Regions from separate parts of the Kitasatospora sp. NPDC096204 genome, predicted to be linked through region 1. Evidence: riboswitches for the same ligand, from Rfam matches in the RefSeq annotation. Region 1 holds a riboswitch; each other region holds the start of a gene.
What was found. A riboswitch is a leader RNA that binds a small molecule or an ion and turns the genes downstream of it on or off. The one in region 1 is predicted to bind cyclic di-AMP.
Positions count from the first base shown of each region.

Region 2: linked by a shared signal. The riboswitch ahead of ACIQ87_RS12605 (NlpC/P60 family protein) and the one ahead of ACIQ87_RS36550 (M23 family metallopeptidase) in region 1 are both predicted to bind cyclic di-AMP.
Region 3: linked by a shared signal. The riboswitch ahead of ACIQ87_RS24285 (transglycosylase family protein) and the one ahead of ACIQ87_RS36550 (M23 family metallopeptidase) in region 1 are both predicted to bind cyclic di-AMP.

Region 1 is NZ_JBIWFT010000053.1:19,951-27,039, reverse strand. Features, by position in the region: gene ACIQ87_RS36560 (alpha/beta fold hydrolase) at 1-817, opposite strand, end outside; gene ACIQ87_RS36555 (YiaA/YiaB family inner membrane protein) at 907-1,197, opposite strand; cyclic di-AMP (ydaO/yuaA leader) riboswitch at 1,393-1,551, shown strand; gene ACIQ87_RS36550 (M23 family metallopeptidase) at 1,564-2,412, shown strand; gene ACIQ87_RS36545 (hypothetical protein) at 2,473-3,348, opposite strand; gene ACIQ87_RS36540 (GNAT family N-acetyltransferase) at 3,391-3,978, shown strand; gene ACIQ87_RS36535 (sensor domain-containing protein) at 4,092-4,832, shown strand; gene ACIQ87_RS36530 (hypothetical protein) at 4,927-5,673, shown strand; gene ACIQ87_RS36525 (GNAT family N-acetyltransferase) at 5,710-6,162, shown strand; gene ACIQ87_RS36520 (hypothetical protein) at 6,159-7,089, opposite strand, start outside.
Region 2 is NZ_JBIWFT010000009.1:165,672-172,760, forward strand. Features, by position in the region: gene ACIQ87_RS12590 (glycosyltransferase 87 family protein) at 1-83, shown strand, start outside; gene ACIQ87_RS12595 (hypothetical protein) at 96-1,127, opposite strand; gene ACIQ87_RS12600 (NlpC/P60 family protein) at 1,307-2,353, opposite strand; gene ACIQ87_RS12605 (NlpC/P60 family protein) at 2,580-3,695, opposite strand; cyclic di-AMP (ydaO/yuaA leader) riboswitch at 3,706-3,859, opposite strand; gene ACIQ87_RS12610 (NlpC/P60 family protein) at 4,197-5,234, opposite strand; gene ACIQ87_RS12615 (NYN domain-containing protein) at 5,436-6,749, opposite strand; gene ACIQ87_RS12620 (hypothetical protein) at 7,003-7,089, opposite strand, start outside.
Region 3 is NZ_JBIWFT010000022.1:140,458-147,546, reverse strand. Features, by position in the region: partial or broken gene ACIQ87_RS24300 (DUF501 domain-containing protein) at 50-589, opposite strand; gene ACIQ87_RS24295 (septum formation initiator family protein) at 561-1,082, opposite strand; gene eno (phosphopyruvate hydratase) at 1,231-2,517, opposite strand; gene ACIQ87_RS24285 (transglycosylase family protein) at 2,826-3,719, opposite strand; cyclic di-AMP (ydaO/yuaA leader) riboswitch at 3,725-3,891, opposite strand; gene ACIQ87_RS24280 (cytochrome P450) at 4,112-5,461, opposite strand; gene ACIQ87_RS24275 (SDR family NAD(P)-dependent oxidoreductase) at 5,783-6,205, shown strand; gene ACIQ87_RS24270 (MazG family protein) at 6,210-7,089, opposite strand, start outside.

The DNA.
Region 1 (7,089 bases):
GGTAGTGCCCGGACCCCTCGATCATCGCCTTCCGCGCGCCGAGCGCGGCGGCCTGCCGGTCGGCGACGAGCTCCGGCTTCGGGAAGTCGGGGTCCTTGCCGCCCATGACCACCAGTGCCGGGCACCGCACCGCGGCCGTCCAGCCGACCGGCGCCGAGTCGCCGTGGACGTAGCCGCGGGTGGCGGTCTTCCGTCCCGGGGTGCGCAGCGCGGCGACCAGCCCGCCCACGTACGCGTCGAAGTCGGCGGGCTTGGCGCCGGGGAAGGCCATCCGGCGCAGGTAGAAGCCCCAGGAGGCCGGCCAGTGGACGAGGGCGGTGCCCATGAGGGCCATGACGCCGCGCATCAGGGCGTTCGGCGGCGGGCTCTCGACGAAGGCGTCGATCAGGACGATCCCGGCGACCCGCTCGGGCGCGTCCCCGGCGGCCTTCACGACCGTCGCCCCGGTGTAGGAGTTGCCGGCGAGGACGGCGCGCTCGATGCCGAGGTGGTCCAGCAGGGCGAGGACGTCGCCGGCGATGGCGGCCGGGCCGTAGTCGTCCCAGCCGATCGAGGATTCGCCGAAGCCCCGCAGGTCCATGGTGACGACCCGGTGGCCGGCGGCGACCAGCAGCGGGCGCAGGTGCCGGTACGCGGCCCGGCTGTCGAGCATGCCCGGGAGCAGGACGACGGGGGTGCCGTTGCCCTGCCGGGTGTCGTCGAAGGCGATCCGGCCGCCGGGGACGGTCAGGTACTGGGTGCTCGGGGTGATGGTGCCGTTCACGGGGTCCTCCTCGGGCCGCCGGTGCGGGGCATCGGCGGTACTGCCGATAGCCATAAAGCTAAGGCTAATAGCCTTAGCCGTCAAGCGGTCTGCGGGCCGGGGGAAGGGGGTGCGGTCGGGCGGGTGCGGTCGGGCGGGTGTGGTCAGGCCCCTTCCACCTTGAACGGGTCGTGCTCGCTGAGCAGCTTCTCCAGCCGGGCCTGGTCCACCCGGGTGACCATCTCGTTGGACTCCTGCCGGTCCCGGACCACTTTCGCCAGCGTGAACGCGGAGGTGACGGTGTAGAGGAGCCCGATCCCCAGGAAGGCCCTGGTCCACCCGCCGACCGGCAGGTAGGCGATCCCGGCGGCGAGGGCGATGCCCGACAGGGCGAAGGAGAGGACGGCCTGGATGTGGTACGCGGCCGTGGTGCGGGTCTGCATCGGTGCGCTCATGGCGTCAGGATGCGGCCGTCCGGCCGGGCCGCACATGAGTAGGGGTACTCAGATGGGGCCGTGCGTGAGGGGCCGTTCGTTGACGTCCGTTCACCTGCCATCGGGCGGCCCGAAACGGATGGCTTGGAATCAGAGCCTCCTAGGATTAACGTTTGATAACGCAGCGCGGTCGTCAACGCCGTACCCAGACGGCACCGTGCGCCGTCGCCTAATCCCGCAGACCCGCCTCCGGGCAGGTCAGGGAGCCGGGGAACCACGTTCCTTGGGGTGAATCGGCGGGGCTCCGGCCCGGCCGTAGGAGACCTTCCTGCTCCGAACCCGTCAGCTAACCCGGTAGGCGCGAAGGAAGGAAAGGAGCGCGCCTCCGTGGCGTCGACGCACACCCCGGCACACCCGGCCGGCCCCGCAGCCGGTACCCAGCTCCTCGACCACCCCGGCACGGACGGCCCCGAGGCCTTCGGCCCGGAGGCATTCGCCGCGGAGGCCGACACCAACCGCCACCGGATGCCGCGTCAGACCCGCGGGGCCTCCCCGCTGCTCGGCGTCACCGCCGTCGCCGCCACGCTGGGCGCCACCGGCTTCGCCTCGGCGACCCCGGCCGCCGCCCCCGCCGTCGAGGTCCCGGACGAGACCCCGGTCGCCCTCGCCGCCGACCCCGGCCTCGCGCTCGCCGCCCGCATCCAGCACCAGGCCGACAGCCAGCGCACCGCCGCCGAGGAGACCGCCCGGGTGCAGGCCGCCCAGGAGGCGGAGGCCAAGGCCGCCGCCAAGGAGGCCGAGGCCAAGCGCGCCGCCGAGGAGGCCGAGCGGGCCAAGGCCGCCGCCCTCACCCTCCCGGTGAACGACTACCGGCTCTCCGCCCACTACGGCCAGAGCGCCCGCTACTGGGCCAACCTGCACACCGGCCTGGACTTCGCCGCCGACACCGGCACCCCCGTCTACGCGCTCGGCCAGGGCACCATCACCTCGGCCGGCTGGGCCGGCTCGTACGGCTACCGGATCGTCGAGACCCTGCCCGACGGCACCGAGATCTGGTACTGCCACCTCTCCTCGATCACCAAGGGCTCCGGCAAGGTCGCCTCCGGCCAGCAGATCGGCAAGGTCGGCGCGACCGGCAACGTCACCGGCCCCCACCTGCACATGGAGGTCCGCCCCGGCGGCGGCGCCCCGGTCGACCCGGAGCCCTGGCTCCAGCAGCGCGGCCTCAACCCCTGACGCACGCGCACCGACGCACCCGCGGGAGGCCCCCGGGCCGGGGGCCTCCCGCGCCGCGTCTCACTCCTCGACGGGCAGCTGCGCCAGGTACGCGTCGATCTCCTCCGGGCCCGGCTCCGGCGCCAGCTCCGGGAACTCCGTCACCAGCAGCCGCGGCAGCCCCGGCACCGTCCAGGCGCCGAACAGGTCGAGCGCCGCGTCCACCGCCGCCTCCTCGAACCTCCCGAAGTCCCCGGCCAGCTCGTCCGGCATCGGCCGGCCCAGCGCGGTCAGCCGCGCCAGGTTGCGGTAGCTGCGCCGCATCAGGCCCTGCTCCAGCAGCCGACGCGCGCCGTCCGTGGCCATGCCCACCGACAGCACCCGGGCCGGGCCCCAGCCCCGCTCGTCCGGCTCGTCCAGCCAGCCGGCCGACGCCAGCGCCTCGAACGCCGCCAGCCGCTCCTCCTCGGCGAACTCCCCGAAGCCGGCCAGCCACTCCCGCACCGCCTCCGGGTCCGTGACGTCCGCCCCGTGCGCGTGCAGCAGCAGCGCGTACAGCCGGGGCCAGGTCACCAGGTCGGCGCGGCGCAGCAGCCCGGTCGCGACCTCTCCCTGCCACTCGGCCTCCTCGTGCAGCCGCTCCTGGCGCTTGGCGTTCAGCCGGCGGGCCGCCCGCTGGTGGTCGACCAGCAGCCGGACGGCGTCGCCGTAGGCGAGCGGGTCCTCCTCGGGCGCGGGTTGGACGTACAGGTGGAGCCGCTCGTGGAGCAGGTGCTCCACCGCGTCGGAGGTCAGTTCGGGCCAGCCGTCGTGCATCCTGCCCTCGCCCAGCTCCAGCAGCGCCAGCACCGCGCGCAGCGGCCCCTCGGCCACCGGCGCGCGGCCCTGCTCGGCCGCCCAGGCGAGCAGGTCGGCGGCCTTGGTGCGCGGGGCGAGCCGCAGGTCTTCGTCGTTCATAGTCCGAACGGTAGCCGCCGGGCGGGGATAGGGTCGGCAGCCATGGTCCCCGTACGACTCACCGGCCCGCGACTGGCCGTCCGCGAGTACCACCACACCGAGGGCGACGTGGACGCGCTGCACGCGCTGCTCGGCGACCCGGAGGTCACCCGGTACCTGCCCTTCGGGCCGAGCGACCGGGAGGACTGCGCCGACCAGGTCGAGCTCTACCTGGAGGAGGCGATGGCCGAGGAGCGGGACACCTACCGGCTCGCCGTCACCAGGCTCGCCGACGCCGAGGAGCCGGACGACGCGACGCCGATCGGGCAGGCCTCGCTCACCCTCGAAGGGCACCGTGCCGCCTGGCTCGGGTGCGTGCTGGCCCGCGGGTGCTGGGGCCGCGGCTACGCGGGCGAGACCGTCGGCCTGCTCTGCGACCTCGCCTTCGGCCCGCTGGACCTGCACCGGCTGGCCGCCCGGGTCGCCGTGGCCAACACGGCCTCCGTCAAGGTGCTCACCGGGCTGGGCTTCCGGCTGGAGGGGCGGCTGCGGCACGACGTGTTCGAGGACGGCGTCTGGTCCGACTCGTACCTCTACTCGCTGCTCGCCGACGAGTGGCCGGGCCCGGCCGTCCGGGCGGAGGGGGGTTAACCCCACCCCGGATCCGCCAGGCCTCCGGATCCCCGCCGGCCGGCCCGTCCGCCAGACTGGACCTCGTCAGCGGGACGAACGACCGACAGTACGAGGGGCCGGGGGCCGGGAGCATGAGCAGCAGCCGCAGCATGGAGGACCGGGGTCGGGATGTCCCGGGCGGTTACGGTGACGACCCGCGCCCTGTCCGGGCCCGCCGGACGCAGCGGCGGCCGGCCCTGTGGCGGGCGCCGTTCTCGGCCTACTACTACCGCGAGGTCGGCTTCGCGCTCAGCGGCCTGCCGGTGGCGATCGCCGGGTTCGCCGCGTCGATCATCCTGTTCTGCCTCGGCCTCGGCACCTTCGTCACCGTCATCGGCCTGCCCGTGCTGGGCGCCCTGACCGGCCTCGCCCGCGGCTTCGGCCGGCTGGAGCGGGCCCGGGTGCGCGGCATGCTGGCCCTGGACGTCCCCGGCCCGGAGCCGGTGCGCCAGGTCCGCCCGGGCGGCTGGGGCGCCGTCACCGCTCGGCTGGCGGACGGGGCCGGCTGGAAGGCGGTGCTGTACCAGGTGGTGATGTTCCCCTGGGCGGTGTTCAGCTTCGCGGTGACGCTGGTGTTCCTGGTGCTCGGCTGGGTCCTGACGCTCTACCCGCTGTACCACTGGGTCTTCCCGACCTACACCCCCTGGAACGGGTACCGGGTGTTCGACTTCACCGACGACGAGGGCATCCGGCACGTGTACGACGTCCAGGCGCCGTGGCAGATCGCCGGACTCGCGGTCCTCGGGCTGGTGCTGGTCTTCCTCACCACCCAGCTGGTCCGCGGCCTGACCAACGTCAACCGGGCCGCCGCCCAGGGCCTGCTCGGCCGCTGACCGCCCAGGCCCCGCCCGGCTCCCCACCCAGGCCCCGCCCGCACCCGGGACGCTTCCGGATGCGGCCGGGGCCGCCGCGTGTTCGGATGGCCGGGTGGCCGCCGCCGGCATTCCCCCCGCGCCCCCGGACGTCCTGGTCACCTCCCGCCCACTGGACGAGTACTGCGCCCTGTTCGGCCTCACCCGGGCTCGGCTCGCCGCCCTGCCGGGGCCGCTGCTGGACTGCCCCGGCGGTGCGGCCGGACTGGCCGCCGAGGCGCGCGAGCTGGGCTGCCGGGTGATCGCCGTCGACCCGGCGTACGCATTGCCGCTGCCGGTGGTCGCGGACCGCGCCCTGGCCGCCCGGGCGGCGATGGCCGCCGCGATGGCCGCCCGCCCGCACCTCTACCCCTCGCCCCGCCCGTACCGGTCCGAGCGCTACCTGCGCAGCTGGGACCGCGCCCGCCGGCTGTTCGCCGCCGACTCGGCCGCCCACCCGCAGCGGTACGTGGCCGCCGAGCTGCCCCGGCTGCCCTTCGCGGACGGCTCGTTCGCGCTCACCCTGAGCGGACACCTGCTCTTCGCCTATCCCGAACTCTTCGGCCCGGCACGCCAGGTGGCCGCACTGGTGGAGCTGGTCCGTGTCACCGCCGCGGACGGCGAGGTCCGGGTCCAGCCGCTGAACGACGGGTACGGCCGCCGCTGCGGCCACCTCGACCGGCTGCGGTACGCGCTCGGCGAGCGCCGGATAGCCAGCGAGGTCCGCCGACTGCCCGGCCCGGTGGACGGCCGCACCTGCCGGGTCCTGGTGCTGCGGGCCGCCGACCGGCGCCGCCGGGCCGCGCTCCGAGTGAGCATGTAATGGTCAGTGTCGGGGTGCGCTCCTATACTCGCCGGCATGAACGAGACCATGATCCGGCGCGCCGACGAGACCGACGCCGACCTGCTCACCGACCTGGTCCAGGCGTCCTCCGCCTACCACGGCGAGTACGCCCCGATGATCGACGGCTACCGGGTGACGCCCGAGTACATCGCCCGCCACGAGGTGTTCCTCGCCGCCGACTCGGCCACCGGCCGACTGCTCGGCTTCTACGCCCTGATCCGCGAACCGGCCGAACTCGACCTGATGTTCGTCGCCGACGAGGCCCAGGGGCGCGGCACCGGCCGCGAGTTGATCGCGCACATGCTGGAGCTGGCCCGCAGCACCGGCATCGCCGAGGTACGGGTCGTCTCCAACCCGCCCGCCGAGCAGTTCTATCTGCGCGTCGGCGCCGAGCGCGTCGGCACCTTCCCGGCCCGGGGGCGGATCACCTGGGACCGGCCCGAGCTGCGCTTCGCCGTCGGCTCCTAGGAGGTCGCCTCGGCGGACGGCCCGCCAGGCTGGGCCGGCACCGTCGGTACGCCCTGCGCGGCCGGCGCCGCCGGCTGCTGCTCCGGCAGGACGGCCGCCGCCGGGAGCCGGGAGAGGATCTTCTCCGCCAGCCAGCTGCGGTCCGACCCGTACGGAATGCCCCGCGGGTCGACCAGCTGCCGCGCCACCGCGTCCCGCAGCCGCTGCGCCCCGGCGGCGGGCAGCCGGGACAGCAGCCCCCGGGCGGCCAGCAGCGCGTGGTACTGCTCGAAGTCGGAGTGCGGGCGCTCGATCGCGTCCAGCACGCTCGACAGGTCCGCCAGCGCCGGATCGCCCTGCATCAGCGCGAGCGCCTGGATCCGCCGGCCCTCGGAGCCGTCCGCGAAGAGGGCCCGCACCTGCTCGGCGGTCAGCGCCGAGCGCCGCGCGGTCGAGCGGACCTCCGCCACCACGCCCTCCGGCCCGGTCGGCGCGCCGGAGGAGGGCGGCAGCTGCCCGGCCAGCGCGGCCGGGCGCTCCGCGGTGCCGCCCAGCAGCCCGAGCTGCTGCATCGCGCGGACCCGCAGGTCGTCCGCGCCCACCTTGTCGCCGTGCCGGTCGCGGTCCTGCCCGGCGAGGAAGAGGTCCAGCGCCTGGTCGGTCTCGGTCAGCGCCTGCGGCAGCGCCAGCCGGGTCACCAGCCAGCCGGCCAGGAAGCCGAAGACCAGGAAGTACAGCACCAGCGCCGCCGCGAACGGCACCGCCGCCTCGCCCCCGCCGAGCACGGGCGCCAGCGCCGTACCGAGGTCGTGCAGCCGCTCGCCGAGCGAGCCGAGCTGGGTCAGCCCGACGCCCAGCAGCACCTTGGTCAGCCAGTCCGAGACCTGCTCCAGATTGGTGTTCGGCGCGTACGAGCCCGGCGGTTCGTCGGAGCCGGCGCCGCCGCGC
Region 2 (7,089 bases), on a different contig from region 1:
CGGTGCGCCCCGGCATCGCCTACGAGCAGGACCTGCTGGACGGCATCGACCACCCGGGCGCCCCCGCCCGGCAGCACCGCTGAGCCGGGCGCCCGTCAGCCCTTCAGCGCCGCCACCCGCTCCAGCCAGAGCCGGGTGAACTCCGCCAGCCCGACGCCCAGCTCGCGGCGCATCAGCCGGTCCGTCCGGCGCTCCCGGTCCTCGCCCTGCCCGTCGGCCGCGCCGACGGCCCGGTAGAAGGCGACCAGCCGCTGCGGCCCGTGGGTTCGGGCGATCAGCTCGCAGGCCAGCCAGGACTGCTCGTAGGCCTGGGCGATGCCGTCCGCCCCGGCGGCGAAGTCCCGGTCGACGGGCAGCGCGGCGGGCTGTTTCCCGGCGGCGACGTCCCTGGCCAGCTCGGGGGCGATCTGCTGCGGGCCGCGGCCCGAGTCGCGGTAGGCCGTCCAGTCGGCGACGCCCTCGGAGAGCCACAGCGGGGTCCAGGCCCGGGTGTCGGCCCTGGTGGCGACGTGGGTGGCCTCGTGGGTGATCACCACCTGGCGACCGAAGTCGCTGAGCCGCCCGTACGCCTCCGGGTTGACCAGCACCCGGTCCGCCGGGGTGTGCCAGGGCGCGCCGGGGGCGGCCACGGTGACCGCCGCCATGCCCGTCCAGCCGTCCGGGTCGCCCTCCAGCAGCCGGGCGAACTGCTCCTCGGTGGCGGGCCGCTCCAGCAGCAGCCGCTGCGGCCAGGCGCCGCCCCACACCTCGGTGACGGCGGGCACCGCCCGGTCCGCCACCGCGACCAGCTCGGCCGGGTCGGGGCCGGCGGCCGGCCCGAGCACCAGGCAGTACTCGCCCGGCGCCGACCGCGGCGGCCCGAAGTCCCAGGGCGCGGGCGGTCCGCCCGCACCCTCCTCGCGCTCCACCCGCCAGCCGTCCCCGGCCGGGACCAACTCGATCCGGCGCGGGTACACCACCGGGTACTCGTCGTACCCGGCGATCCGCACCGTCAGGTCGGCGGCCGCGGTCAGCCGTTCCGGCCCGCCGGAGGCGGCGAGCACCAGGTTGCGGTACGCCGCCTCGGCCACCGGCAGCCCGGCCCACGGCGGGGCCGACCGGGCCCGCTCCGCCAGTGCGGCGGCCACCTCGCCGCGCCGGTCCGCCGGGCGCGCCGCGGGCGGCGCCGCCGGGGCGGCCGGGGGCAGTGACAGCTGGGCCAGCCCGCCGGCCGCGAGCAGCAGCGCGCCCCGCCGGGACAGCGCACGGCGGGGACGGGGTATCTCGGCGGGGTCCGCGGGGTCGCCGGAACCGGGCGTCGGGGCGTTCAGAGCCGGACCACCCCGGAGACCGGCATGGCGGTGACGCTCTCGTAGCGGACCTTGGCGCCCGGGCGGGGGGCGTGCACGATCACGCCGCCGCCGGCGTACATGCCGACGTGGTGCATGTCCCGGTAGAAGATCACCAGGTCTCCCGGTCGCGCTTCGGACAGGCTGATCCGCTGCCCGGCGTACGCCTGGGCCTGCGAGGTGCGCGGCAGGGTCACTCCGGCCTGCCGCCAGCTGTAGTACATCAGACCGGAGCAGTCGAAGGCGTGCGGTCCGGTGGCCCCGTAGACGTACGGGGAGCCGATCATCCGCACCGCGGCGGCCAGCGCGGCCGCCCCGCGCTCGGAGGCGGGCGGGGCGGTGCCGAGGTCCAGCCGGTCGGTGCCCCGGGTGGCGCGCTGCTCGGCCTCCCGGGCGTCCTGGGCCGTCATCCGGGCCCGCTCGGCGGCACCCAGGCCGTTCAGCAGCTTCTGCGCCCTGGCGAGCCGCTGCTGGATCTGCTGCTTGGTGTCGGCGAGCGTGCGGCGGGTCTGGTCCAGCTCGGCGAGCTTGCCGGCCGCCTCGGAGCGGCGCTGGTCGAGCCGGCGCTGGCGGGTGACCAGCTCGTGCAGGGTCTCCTGCTGGCGCGCGGCGGCCTGGCCCAGGGTGCGGGCGCGGACCAGGTAGCCCTCCGGGTCGGGCGAGAGGAACAGCTGGGCGGTCTGGGCCAACCCGCCGCCGCGGTACTCGGCCCCGGCCACCGTCGCCAGGTCACCGCGCAGCTCGTTGAGCTGGTCCTGGGCGACGGCGATCTCGCCCTGGAGGATCGTGGTCTCGCCCTGGAGCCGCCGCTGGGCCTCCTGCGCCGCGTTCGCCTTCTCCGAGGCCTGCTCGGCCTCGTCGTACAGCTGCTCGACCTGCGTCCTGACGTCCTGACGGTCGCCCGGGTCCGGGCTGTCCGGCGCGGCCTGGGCGCGGCCTCCGGCGGCCACGCCCAGCGCGGTGGCGGCGGCCGCGGTCAGCACCAGCGCCCGGGTGAGCAGTTGGGAACGACGGTGCACGGGCATGGCGGCAGCGGCTCCAATCCTGCGGCGCGGCCCCGCCGCCGCACCGGGACGGGCGGCCGTAGAGCGGGAGTCCGGTGGCAGACGTTAGCGAGTCCGGGCAAGCGAGTCCAAACCCCTCCCAACCCGAATATTCGACCCCTAATCGGACATCAGCTCGACCCGCCGGAAAAGCCGCAGGCCCGGCCTTCCCTGGGGAAGGCCGGGCCCGGAGGCGTCCGAGCGGGGATCAGACCCGCACGATGCCCGTCAGCGGCATGTTGGTGACGGCCTCGTAGCGCACCGACGCACCCGGCTTGGGGGCGTGCAGCACCTGGCCGTTGCCGGCGTAGATGCCGACGTGGTGGGCGTCGCTGTAGAAGATCAGCAGGTCGCCGGGCTGGGCCTTGGAGAGGTCCGTACCGAGCCGGGTGCCGGCCCCCGCCTGCGCCTGCGAGGTGCGCGGCAGCGACACGCCCGCCTGGTTGAACGCCCAGACCATCAGACCGGAGCAGTCGAAGGAGCCCGGGCCGGTGGCGCCCCAGACGTACGGGCTGCCGACCTTGGACGCGGCGTACGAGAGGGCGGCGGCACCGCGCGAGCTGCCCGCGGCCACGTTCACCGGAGCGGTGGTGGTGGGGGCCGCCAGGTTGCCGCGGCTGTTGTCGCGCGAGGCGCGGTCGGCCTGCTGCTGCTGCGCCTGGGCGGCGTCGGCCTTGGCCCTGGCGTCGGCCGCGGCCTTCTCCTCGGCCTGGCGCAGCGCCTGACGGTCCTGCTCGGTCAGGGTGTTGAGCAGGTCCTGGGCCGCCTTCAGCTTGCCCTGGACCTCGTCCTTGGAGGCCTTCAGCTGCTGGGTGGTCGACTCCAGCTCGGCGAGCTTGCCCTGGGCCTCGTTGCGGTCCTGGTCGAGCTTGCGCTGCTGCTCCTGGAGTTCCTTCAGCTGCCCCTTCTGGGTGCTGCCGGCCTGGTTCAGCGTGCCGGCCTGGCTGAGGAAGGTGTCCGGGCTGGAGGAGAACATCAGCTGGACGGTCGGGGATATGCCCCCGTTGCGGTACTGCTCGCCGGCGATCTCGGCGAGGCCGCCCTGGAGCTCGGTGACCTGGGCCTGCTGACGGGCCACCTGGTCCTGCAGGCCGGAGACCTGCTTCTCCAGCTCCTGCTGCTTGGCCTGGGCGGCGTTGTAGTTCTCGGTCGCGACCTCGGCCTGCTCGTTGAGCTGGTCGACCTGCCCCTTGACCTGTTCCTTGGTCGGCTGCGGGTCCGCGTGGGCACCCTGCGCGGAGAGGACGACGGCCGCCGCGGCGACACCCGTCAGGATCGAGACGCGAGCGCGACCGGCGGGCTTGGGACGACGATGGGACGCCACGAAGGCGGACTCCTTCTTCCTACGTCCGCCTACCGGGTGAGCTGACGGGTTCGGGCCGGAAGCATGCCCTACGACGCCTCACGGCCGTTTCACCGGCCGACCTGGCGCCGATTCACCCCGGAGGAACATGGTTCCCCGGCTCCGCTCCGCAGCGCCCCCGAACACTGGGCTCCCCTGTCGGGCAGTCGCTTCGACCTGCCCCGCTGCCTCGCGAACTCGGCGGTAACCACCGCCGACACCCTGGCTGGGCGATCGACAGTGCGGTGGTTCGGAGCATGACCCTAGTAACTGAACCGTGATCCGTTCAAATCCTTGTCAGAAAAAAGACAGAAGATTACCCAAGTTCTTTTGTGAAAATGACCGATGGTGACCACTGGCACACAGAAGGCTGATCGGTTCTCAGCATGTGGTCACGAAAGGGCGGGAAAGCCGAACGCCACCCCCACGGGGAGGGTGGCGCTTTTCACAGGCCCCCGAGGAGCCCGCGGGCGTGTCGGGCCGTCAGACCCGGCGGATGGTGTTGATCGGCATCGCGTCGGCCTTCATCACCTTCACCACGTCACCGGTGTGCGGCGCGTGGACCACCATGCCGTTGCCGATGTACATCCCGACGTGGTGCATGTCGGAGCCGTAGATCACCAGGTCTCCCGGCTGGGCCTGGTCCAGCGAGGGCACCCGGGTGCCGTAGTGGCCCTGCTCCTGCGAGGTGCGCGGCAGCGAGACGCCCGCCTGCCCGTACGACCAGACCATCAGGCCCGAGCAGTCGAAGGTGGTCGAGCCGGTGGCGCCCCACACGTACGGCGAGCCCTGCTTGCTCATCGCCTTGGCCATCGCCACGGCCGCGTAGCCGCTGGCCGGCGGCAGGCTGCCGAGGTCGACCCGCTCGCTGCCGCGCGAGGCGCGGTCGTCCTGCGCCTGCTGGGCCTTCAGCGCGGCGCGGTCGGCGGCGCTGAGCGAGTTCAGCAGGTCCTGGGCGGTCTTCAGCTTGGTGTTGACGTCCGCCTTGGCCTGGTTGAGGTCCTTGGTGGTGGTGTCCAGCGAGGCCAGCACGGCGGCCGCCTCGGCCTTCTCCTGGTCCAGCCGGCGCTGCTGCTCCAGCAGCCCCTTGAGCGCCTCGGCCTGGCTAGTGCTGGCCTGCTGGACGGTCGAGGCCTTCTCCAGGTAGCCGGACGGGTCGGAGGAGAGCATCAGCTGGACGGACGGGTCGATGCCGCCGGAGCGGTACTGATCCCCCGCCACCTCGGCCAGGCCGCCCTGGAGCTGGGTCATCTGCTCCTGGCTGCGGGCCACCTGGTCCTGCAGCTGGTCGGCCTGCTTGCGCAGCTGGTCGGCCCGCTCCTTGGCGCCGTTGTACTTCTCCGCCGCCTGCTCCTGCTCCTCCTGGAGCTGGTCGATCTGCGCCTTGACGTCCGCCTTGTTCGGCTGCGGCGCGGCGTGCGCGGCCACCTGGGCGGAGAGGGCGACCGCGGTCGCAGCGGCAGCGGTGAGCACGGAGATCCGTGCGCGGCTCGGCTGCTTGGGACGGCGGTGGGAGGCCAAGGGACCGGCTCCTTCTTCCATCGGACTCACCTGATGGGATGAGATTCCCGAAAATAGGTTTGACGCCAGACCTTAGTGAAGATCTATCCGTTGTGCCACTCCCCCGATGGCATGAACTCGGCCACCCCACGCTGACTCCACGGCCCCCTCACCATGCCCCGACACCGCCCCTGACCAGGAATCACACGGAATCGGCCGAGGTCAGGGCCGGGCCAGCCGGTTCAGCAGCAGCACCGACGCCACGGGGCGCGCGCCCGCCTTCCGCACGCCCTCCGCGACCTCCCGGTCGGTGGACACCACCACCACCGGACGGCCCTGCGGCTCGGCCCGCACCAGACGGCGGATCAGCTCGTCGGCCGTCTCCCCGGTCCGGCTGAACCGCACCCGGACCCCGCGCGGTGGCGCCATGATCACCGGGACGTCCAGGTCCTGCCCGTCGAACACACAGGTGACCTCCGCCTGGGTGCGCTGGGCCAGCATCGCCAGCCCGCCCAGCAGCCGGATCCGCTGCTGCTCCAGCGGCAGCGCCGGATAGCCGGTCTTGGTCACGTTGTAGCCGTCCACCACCAGGTGCACCTGGGGGATCGCCAGCAGCTGGTCCAGCAGCGCCGGATCGTCCTCGGCCAGCCCGCGCCGGGCCACGTCGTGCGGCGAGGCCGCCCCCGGCACCACCGCCTCCACCAGGTCCGCCGGGCGGATCTGGGAGACCGGCAGCGCCAGCTCCCGCTGCAGCCCCTGCGCAGACTGCAGCACGGTGTCCAGCAGCAGCCGCAGCCGCATGTCCTCGACGCCGCGCCCCTCGCGGGCCGACCGGCGGCCCTGCTCGGCCGCGGTCTCCAGTTCGGAGAGCCGGTGCCGGAGCCTGCGCGCCTCGGTCTCGGCGGCGCCGCGCTCGGCCGCGGCCTGCGCCTTCAGGGCCTCCAGCTCACCGCTCACCCGGCGGGTCTCGGCCTGCGCCCGGCGGGTGTCGCTCTCCAGCGACCGCACCTTCTTGCGCAGCGACTCGGCCTCCTTGCGGACACCGTCGGACTCGGCGCGCTGCCGGTCCAGGTCCGCCCGGGCGGCGGCCCGCACCTCGGCCAGCTCGGCCTGCAGCTTCTCCACCAGCCGGGCCGCCTCCGCGGCCGCGTCCTCGGCACCGGCCCGCTCGGCCTCCTCGCCGGCCTCGGCCACCAGCCGGCTCCAGCCCACCGAACGCACCAGGTAGGCGGCGGCCGCGACGTCCATCGGATCGGCGGCGCTCGGGACGGTGCCGGACTCCAGCGCCCTCACCAGGTCCGGCTGCCCGAGGCGCAGCCGCTCAGCTATCCGCACCCGGAAGGCCGGCTCCGCCTCCAGCGCCGCCGCCAACGCCGTGGCCGCGTACTTGGCCCGCCGCGCCGGCGTGAACTTGACGTACTGGCGCAGGCTCTGCGGGAGCTCGGCCGGCGGCAGCCCGCCGAGCGCGTCCGAGGCCAGCCCGACCACGCGCCGACGCACCCCCTCGGGCAGCGGACGGTCGAGCTTCTCGACCACGCGCTCCGCCGCGGGCCCGGAGGAGTCGTCCGCCGTCCCGGCCGCCTCGGCCTGGGCCTCGGCCGCAGCGGGCTGAAGCCCCTGGGCTTCGCCGGGCTCCTTCGCTGCGTCCACCACGTCCTCGGCTCCGATCCTGGTCCAGCGGGGCACGGCCGCGGCCGCCCCTGTCGTCACGCTCCGTGCGTCTTGTTCTGTATTGTCCCGTGCGGCGCGGGCGGGTGCTCCGCGCACCCGCCCGCCGCGGCGGCGGGGGTCAGCCCTGCTCGGTGGGGGCCTGCTCCCCTTCGGCACCCGGGCGGGCCACCAGCTCGACCTGGTCCACCGCGTTGCACCAGCGGCA
Region 3 (7,089 bases), on a different contig from region 1:
CGATCACCGCGTCGTGGTCCTGCCCCTTGGCGCGGTTGCGGGCGACCCGCTCACCGGCGGCCTCGACCTCGGCCGGGGAGACGCACGGGCCCTTGGCCCACCAGTCCTCCAGCATGCCGAGCGCCTCGTCGCCGAGCGGGTTGACGCCCTCGCCGGCCGCCAGCGAGTGGCCGACCAGCACGTGCAGGCACTTCACCCGGTCCGGCATGCCGCCGGCGCTCGGGAAGCCCTCCAGCACCTCGATCGCATCACGCCGGGCGATGTAGTCCTCGTGCGCCTTCTGGTAGGCGGCGGCCAGCTCCGGGTCCTCGGCGAGCCGGGCGCTCTGGTCCTTCATCACGCCCTCCGCCTCCAGGGTGCCGATCAGCGAGGCGGCCTTGGGGCAGGTCAGGTAGTAGAGCGTCGGGAACGGCGTGCCGTCCGGCAGACGGGGGGCCGTCTCCACGACGTCGGGGTTGCCGCAGGGGCAGCGGTGCGCCACGCCGCGCAGGCCGCGCGGGACCCGGCCGAGCTGGGCGGCGATGGCCGCGACGTCGGCGTCGGAGACGGTGGGGTGGTTCTCAGTGGTCATGGGGGGAGGTGTCTCCAACGGGGGACGGTGGGAGGGGAAGGGGGGTGGCGGGGACCGCCGCGGCGGTGTCGGCGGCGTCCACCGAGTCCCAGATGCTGGCGTACCAGGGTTTGGCGGCCATCGCCTGGCCGGTGGCGCTTCCGGGGGCCGCGTTCCGGGCGGAGGCCGCACCGGCCGCGGACGAGGAGGGCTGGGCGGAGCCCTGGCCGGCCGGGTCCACCGCGATGTACGGGGTCTCCCCCGGCACCGCGTAGTGCAGCCGGGCGCGGGCCTGCGCCTTGACGTACTCCGGGTCCTGCCAGCGGGCCCGCTCCCGGCGCAGCTGCTCGACCTGCTGGCGCGCGTGGTCGGCCTTCGCCCGCTGGGCGGAGATCTCGGCGCGCTGGGAGATGAACTGCCGCGTCGGGTAGGCGAGGATCGCCACCAGGGAGCAGAGCACCAGGACGAGGACGGTCGCCCGGCTCGTGAACCGGGGCCGGGCCGCCAAGCCCGGGATCCTCCAGCCAGCCATCTCCCGTATCCCCTCCTGGTCGCGACGGTGCCCCGCCGTCCACCCTACGGGGTGAACGGCGGGGCACCGGTCAGGCGTGCGCTACCGGGAGCACTCGGCCCCCGGGCCCGGGGCGCTCAGCCCCGGACTCGCCGTACTGATCCGCTGGTCACTCGGCGGAGCGGAAGCGCGGGAAGGCGCCGCGGCCGGCGTACTCGGCGGCGTCGTCGAGGATCTCCTCGATGCGCAGCAGCTGGTTGTACTTGGCGACGCGCTCGGAGCGGGCCGGGGCGCCGGTCTTGATCTGGCCGCAGTTGGTGGCGACGGCCAGGTCGGCGATGGTGACGTCCTCGGTCTCGCCGGAGCGGTGCGACATCATGCAGCGGTAGCCGTTGCGCTGGGCCAGCTCGACGGCGTCCAGGGTCTCGGTCAGCGAGCCGATCTGGTTCACCTTCACCAGCAGCGCGTTGGCGGTGCCGGTCTCGATGCCGCGGGCCAGGCGGGCCGGGTTGGTGACGAACAGGTCGTCGCCGACCAGCTGGACCTTGTCGCCCAGCTTCTCGGTCATGGCCTTCCAGCCGTCCCAGTCCGACTCGTCCAGCGGGTCCTCGATGGAGACCAGCGGGTAGGCGGCGACCAGCTCGGCGTAGTACTCGATGAGCTCGGCGGCGGTGAGCTCCTTGCCCTCGAAGTGGTAGGCGCCGTCCTCGTAGAACTCGGAGGAGGCGACGTCCAGGGCCAGCGCGACGTCACGGCCGGGCACGTAGCCGGCCTTCTTGATGGCCTCGACGATGAGGTCCAGGGCCTCGCGGTTGGAGTCCAGGTTCGGGGCGAAGCCGCCCTCGTCGCCCAGACCGGTGGACAGGCCGCGCTCCTTCAGCACGCCCTTGAGCGTGTGGTAGACCTCGACGCCCCAGCGGACGGCCTCGGAGAAGGACTCCGCACCGATCGGGGCGATCATGAACTCCTGGATGTCGACGTTGGAGTCGGCGTGCGACCCACCGTTGAGGATGTTCATCATCGGGACCGGCAGGACGTGCGCGTTCGGGCCGCCCAGGTAGCGGAACAGCGGCAGGTCGCTGGCCTCGGAGGCGGCGTGCGCGACGGCCAGCGAGACGCCCAGGATGGCGTTGGCGCCGAGCGAGGACTTGTCCGGGGTGGCGTCCAGGTCCAGCATGGCCTGGTCGATCAGGCGCTGCTCGGTGGCGTCGTAGCCGACCAGCTCCGGGCCGATCTGCTCGATGACGGCCAGGACGGCCTTCTCGACGCCCTTGCCGAAGTAGCGGTTCTTGTCGCCGTCGCGCAGCTCCAGCGCCTCGAAGGCGCCGGTGGAGGCACCCGACGGGACAGCGGCACGACCCGTGCTGCCGTCGTCGAGGCCGACCTCGACCTCGACCGTGGGGTTGCCGCGCGAATCGAGGATCTCACGGGCTACGACGACATCGATGGACGGCACGAGGCATCTCCTTGCGGAAGCAGGGTCCGGTCTGACGGTGGGTGCTGTCAGCAGGACGATTGCGGAGTCGTTACGACCAGAGCCTAACCGCCCGGGCTCCCGGGGCCACCTCCACCTCGGTTCCGTCTCAGCGTGTGGCCCCACTACCCACCGGTAGTTCACCTGCTTGTCCCAGCTTGTCCCACCGGCGCGGGCGAATGCGGACGAAGGGGACCGGTAGGACCGGTCCCCTTCGGACGGCGGGGCGGAGCGGCACCGACGCCGGGTCACGGCGGGGGCGGTGACCGGGGTGACGGCGGTGCGGGGGCTCAGCCGAGGTGCAGCACCTGGCCGGGCATTATCAGGTTCGGGTCGCCGCCGACGGTGGCGTGGTTCTGCTCGTACAGCGCGTTCCAGCCGCCGGACACGCCCTGGGCGGCGGCGATGGTCGACAAGGTGTCCCCGGCGCGGACGGTGTAGTCGTGGCCGGCGGCCTGCGGGGCCTGCTGGGCGGCGCGCGGGGCGTACTGCGGCTGGGCGGCGGCCTGGCCGGCGTACTGCTGGTAGACGCTCTGGTGGCTGGTCCAGTACCAGGCGCCGTTGTTCTGGTACCAGAACACCTTGGCGTCGGCGTCCCAGCCGGCCTTGCCGGAGAAGCCCGGGGTCTGCGGCTGCGCCTGCTGCTGCGGGGCGGCCTGCTGGACCGGCTGCGCGGCGGGCTTCTGCACCGGCTTCTGGGCGGCGGGCTGCTGCGCGGCCGGCTTGGCGGCGGGCTTCGGGGTCTGCTGCTTGGGGGCGGACTGCGGCTTGGCGTCCGAGGAGGTGTCGACCACGGCCGCGGCGCCACCCTTGGTCAGACCCGCCTTCTGGGAGCAGACCGGCCAGGCGCCCGGCCCCTGCGAGGCCAGCACCTTCTCGGCGACCGAGATCTGCTGGGCCTTGCTGGCCTGGTTGGCCTGCGACGCGTAGGCGGTGCCGCCGTACGCCTTCCAGGTGCTGGAGGTGAACTGGAGGCCGCCGTAGAAGCCGTTGCCGGTGTTGATGCTCCAGTTGCCGCCGCTCTCGCACTGGGCGACGGCGTCCCAGGTGGAGGCCGGGGCGGCGGAGGCGCCGGTGGCGGTGAGGAGCGGCATCGCGAGTCCGACGCCGGCCACACCGGCGACGGCGATGGCCTTCTCGGCCTGGGTGCGACGACGGTGACGGCCAGTTCCAACGAACAGCATGAAGAGGTCCCTCTCCGCACGCCTGCGAGGTGAGCTGTCGGGTTCGGACCGGGAGGTGGCCCGGCCGCCGTACGCGGAAACGATTCCGCTCGGGCGGCTTCACCCCAAGCCGTGGGAGACGGCAACAAACCTGGTTCCCCCGCCCCTGCCCAGGGTCTGGTCGGTTTCCCGGGCGCGGCGGGCAGGATTCGGCGTTCCGCGCACGAGGTCCGCAGCTGCGAACTCCAGGGAGAGTAGACAGATCATCAGGACAATCACAAGCTCATATCGTCGATATCACACGACAATTACGGCCCGTGTTCAATCGCCTACCAACGGCGGTGTTATGTCCGGATTGATGGGTGTTCACACCCCCGTCGGCGGGCGATCGGCGACGTCCCGTCAGCGTGATCTCAGCACGTCGGAGGCGTTCGAGGGGCCTGTGGAGGGGTGTGCGGAGAGGCCTGTGGAGGCGTGTGCGGAGAGCGGCTCTCCGGGCTGAATTCCACCGGTAGTTCGCGCAGCCCACGCATGATCAGGCCACCGCGCCAGCGCAGGTCGTCCGGGCTCTGCGCGAGCCGCAGGTCGGGCAGCCGGGAAAGCAGCGTGGCCAGCGCGGCACGCCCCTCCAGCCGGGCGAGCGGAGCGCCGATGCAGTAGTGGATGCCGTGCCCGAAGCCCAGGTGGGGATTGTCCGTCCGGGACAGGTCCAGGGTGTTCTCGGCGGCGAACCTGGCCGGGTCGCGGTCCGCCGCGGCCAGCACCACCAGCACCGGGTCGCCGACCGGGATGTCCACCCCGCCGATGGTCAGCGGACGGGTCGCGAACCGCCAGGTCGCCAGCTCCACCGGCCCGTCGTAGCGCAGGAGTTCCTCGATCCCGGTCTCCAGCAGCGCGCTCTCCCCGCGCGCCACCGACTCCTGCAGCAGCCAGCGCTGCTCCGGGTTGCGCAGCAGCGCGTAGGTGCCGTTGCCGATCAGGTTCACGGTCGTCTCGAAGCCCGCGAACAGGAGGATGAAGGCCATCGCCGCGGCCTCGTTCTCCGTCAGGTGCTCGCCGTGGTCACTGGCCCGGATCAGACCGGAGATCAGGTCGTCCCCGAGGTCCGCGCGCTTGCGGTGGATCAGCTCCAGCAGGTACGCCCGCATCCGCTTCACCGCCCGCCCCACGCCGCCGCGCCGGCCGCCGCCGTGCCGGATCATCATCCCGGCCCAGTCGCGGAAGTCGTCCTGGTCCTCGGCCGGCACCCCGAGCATGTCGCAGATCGCGTAGATGGGGAGCGGGAAGGCGAACTCGTGGATCAGGTCCGCCGAGCCGCGCTGCGCGAAGCCGTCGATCAGCCGGTCGGTGAGCTGCTGCACCCGCGGCTCGAACTCGGCCACCCGGCGCGGCGTGAACGCCTTCGACACCAGGCGGCGCAGCCGGGTGTGGTCCGGCGGGTCGATGTTCAGCAGGTGGGTCATCAGGTCCGCCTGCCGCTCCCCCGGGATGCCCACCCGGCCGGTGCGGTGCGCCTGCTCGCTGTGGTGCGCCGGGTTCTTCGACAGCCGGCTGTCCGCGAGCGCCTGCCGGGCGTCCGCGTACCTGGTCACCAGCCAGGCCTCCACCCCGCTCGGCAGGGTGGTGCGGTGCACCGGGGCGTGCTCGCGCAGCCAGGCGTAGGCGGGGTACGGGTCGGAGGCGAACTCCCAGGTGAACAGCTGCGGGGCGGGGGTGTCGCAGGACGCGGCGGCGGGCCGGGCGGGGTCGGGCTGAGCTGGCATGGACCGACCGTATCCGGTGCGACGGGCGCACCCGCCCTCCGGCGGGCCGCGCCCGTCGGGCGGCGCTCCGCGGCGGCGTCGTGACCGGGGCATGACCGGGCCACGGCCGGCTCATGGACGGGCCGTAGCCGGGCCGTTGACCGTCCGTGGCGGGGTCGTGGACGGTCCGTGGACAGCTCTTGGCCGACTCTTGGCCGCGGGGCGGGCGTGAGCCTGGTCACCTGAGGGGTAATCCCTGTCGCGGAGGGTCAGGACGTGCCTACGATCCTCCGCAGTACGCGTGGGCGCCGGTGCGGTGTCGTCCACAGGGAGGAGCAGGCCATGCGGGTCAGCGGGTCAGTCGTCGTCATCGCGGTCCTCGACGGCGGGTCGGGCGCGGGCCTCGCCCGCCGGTTCTCCGCGGCCGGCGCCGCCGGAATGCTGATCGCCGACCAGTACGTCGGCGTCGCCGAGGACCTCGCCACCGAACTCGACCGGCCGGGCTGCCCCGTCGTCGGCGTCTGCGGCGACATCCGCCGCCCCAGCGACGTCGCCGCCCTCGTGGACACCGCCGAGAAGCACCTCGGGCCGATCGACCTGTTCGCCGTCGCCGGCCCGGGCGGCGAGCGGATCATCTCGCTGGCCGACCTGCCCGACCACCTCGACCTGGAGCGGCTCGCCGAACTCGTCCTCCTCGTCGGCGAGGCCATCGGCGAACTCGTCCCGCCGCAGCGGCGCCCGGAGCACACCGCCACGGCGGCCTGAGCGCCTACTCCCCGTCCGGCTCGAGACCCTCGGCCGCGCGCACCCCGTCCCGGTAACCGCGCGCGGCCGACCGCAGCGCCGCGTCCACGTCCACCCCGGCGTCGTGGGCCCGCTGCACCACCGCGAGCAGCAGTCGGCCCGCCGAGTCGGCGGTCAGCTCGGCGGGCAGCTCGTACGGCTCGTCCGGCATCCCGGTGAACCCGGACCGGCGCACCCGGGACACCAGCTTCGCCGCGTACGCCAGCGCGGGCAGCCCGGCCGGCACGCCGTCCAGCACCGACTCGCGGTCCGCCTTCTCGGCCGCCTTCAGCTGCTCCCAGTTCGCCTCCGCCTCGGTGGCACCCTCGACCTCGACGTTCCCGAACACGTGCGGATGCCGGTACATCAGCTTCTCGACGATGTCCCCGGCCACGTCGTCGACGGTGAACGGGTCGGTCGGGTGCTCCTCGGCGATCCGGGAGTGGAAGAACACCTGGAACAGGACGTCGCCCAGCTCCTCGCGCAGCGTCTGCCGCTCCCCGTCCTCGATCGCCTCGACCAGCTCGTACGCCTCCTCGACCAGGTACTTCACCAGGGTCTCGTGCGTCTGCTCGGCGTCCCAGGGGCAACCGCCCGGGGAGCGCAGCCGGTCCATCACCGTCACCAGGTCCAGCAGCCGCGACCCCGGCAGGTCGTACGAACCGGGCAGCACCTCGATCTCGGGCACCTCACCGGCCCGCTCCACCGCGAGCCGCGCCAGCGCGTCGGTCAGCCCCGGATCCCCGTCCGGGCTGCCCAGCCACACCGTCGGCCCGCCCCCGGCCGGCTGCCCGGTCAGCAGCCGCGCCAACGCGGGCGCCGACCCGGCCGGCACGACCTCCACGCCCACCCCGGCCTGCCGCACC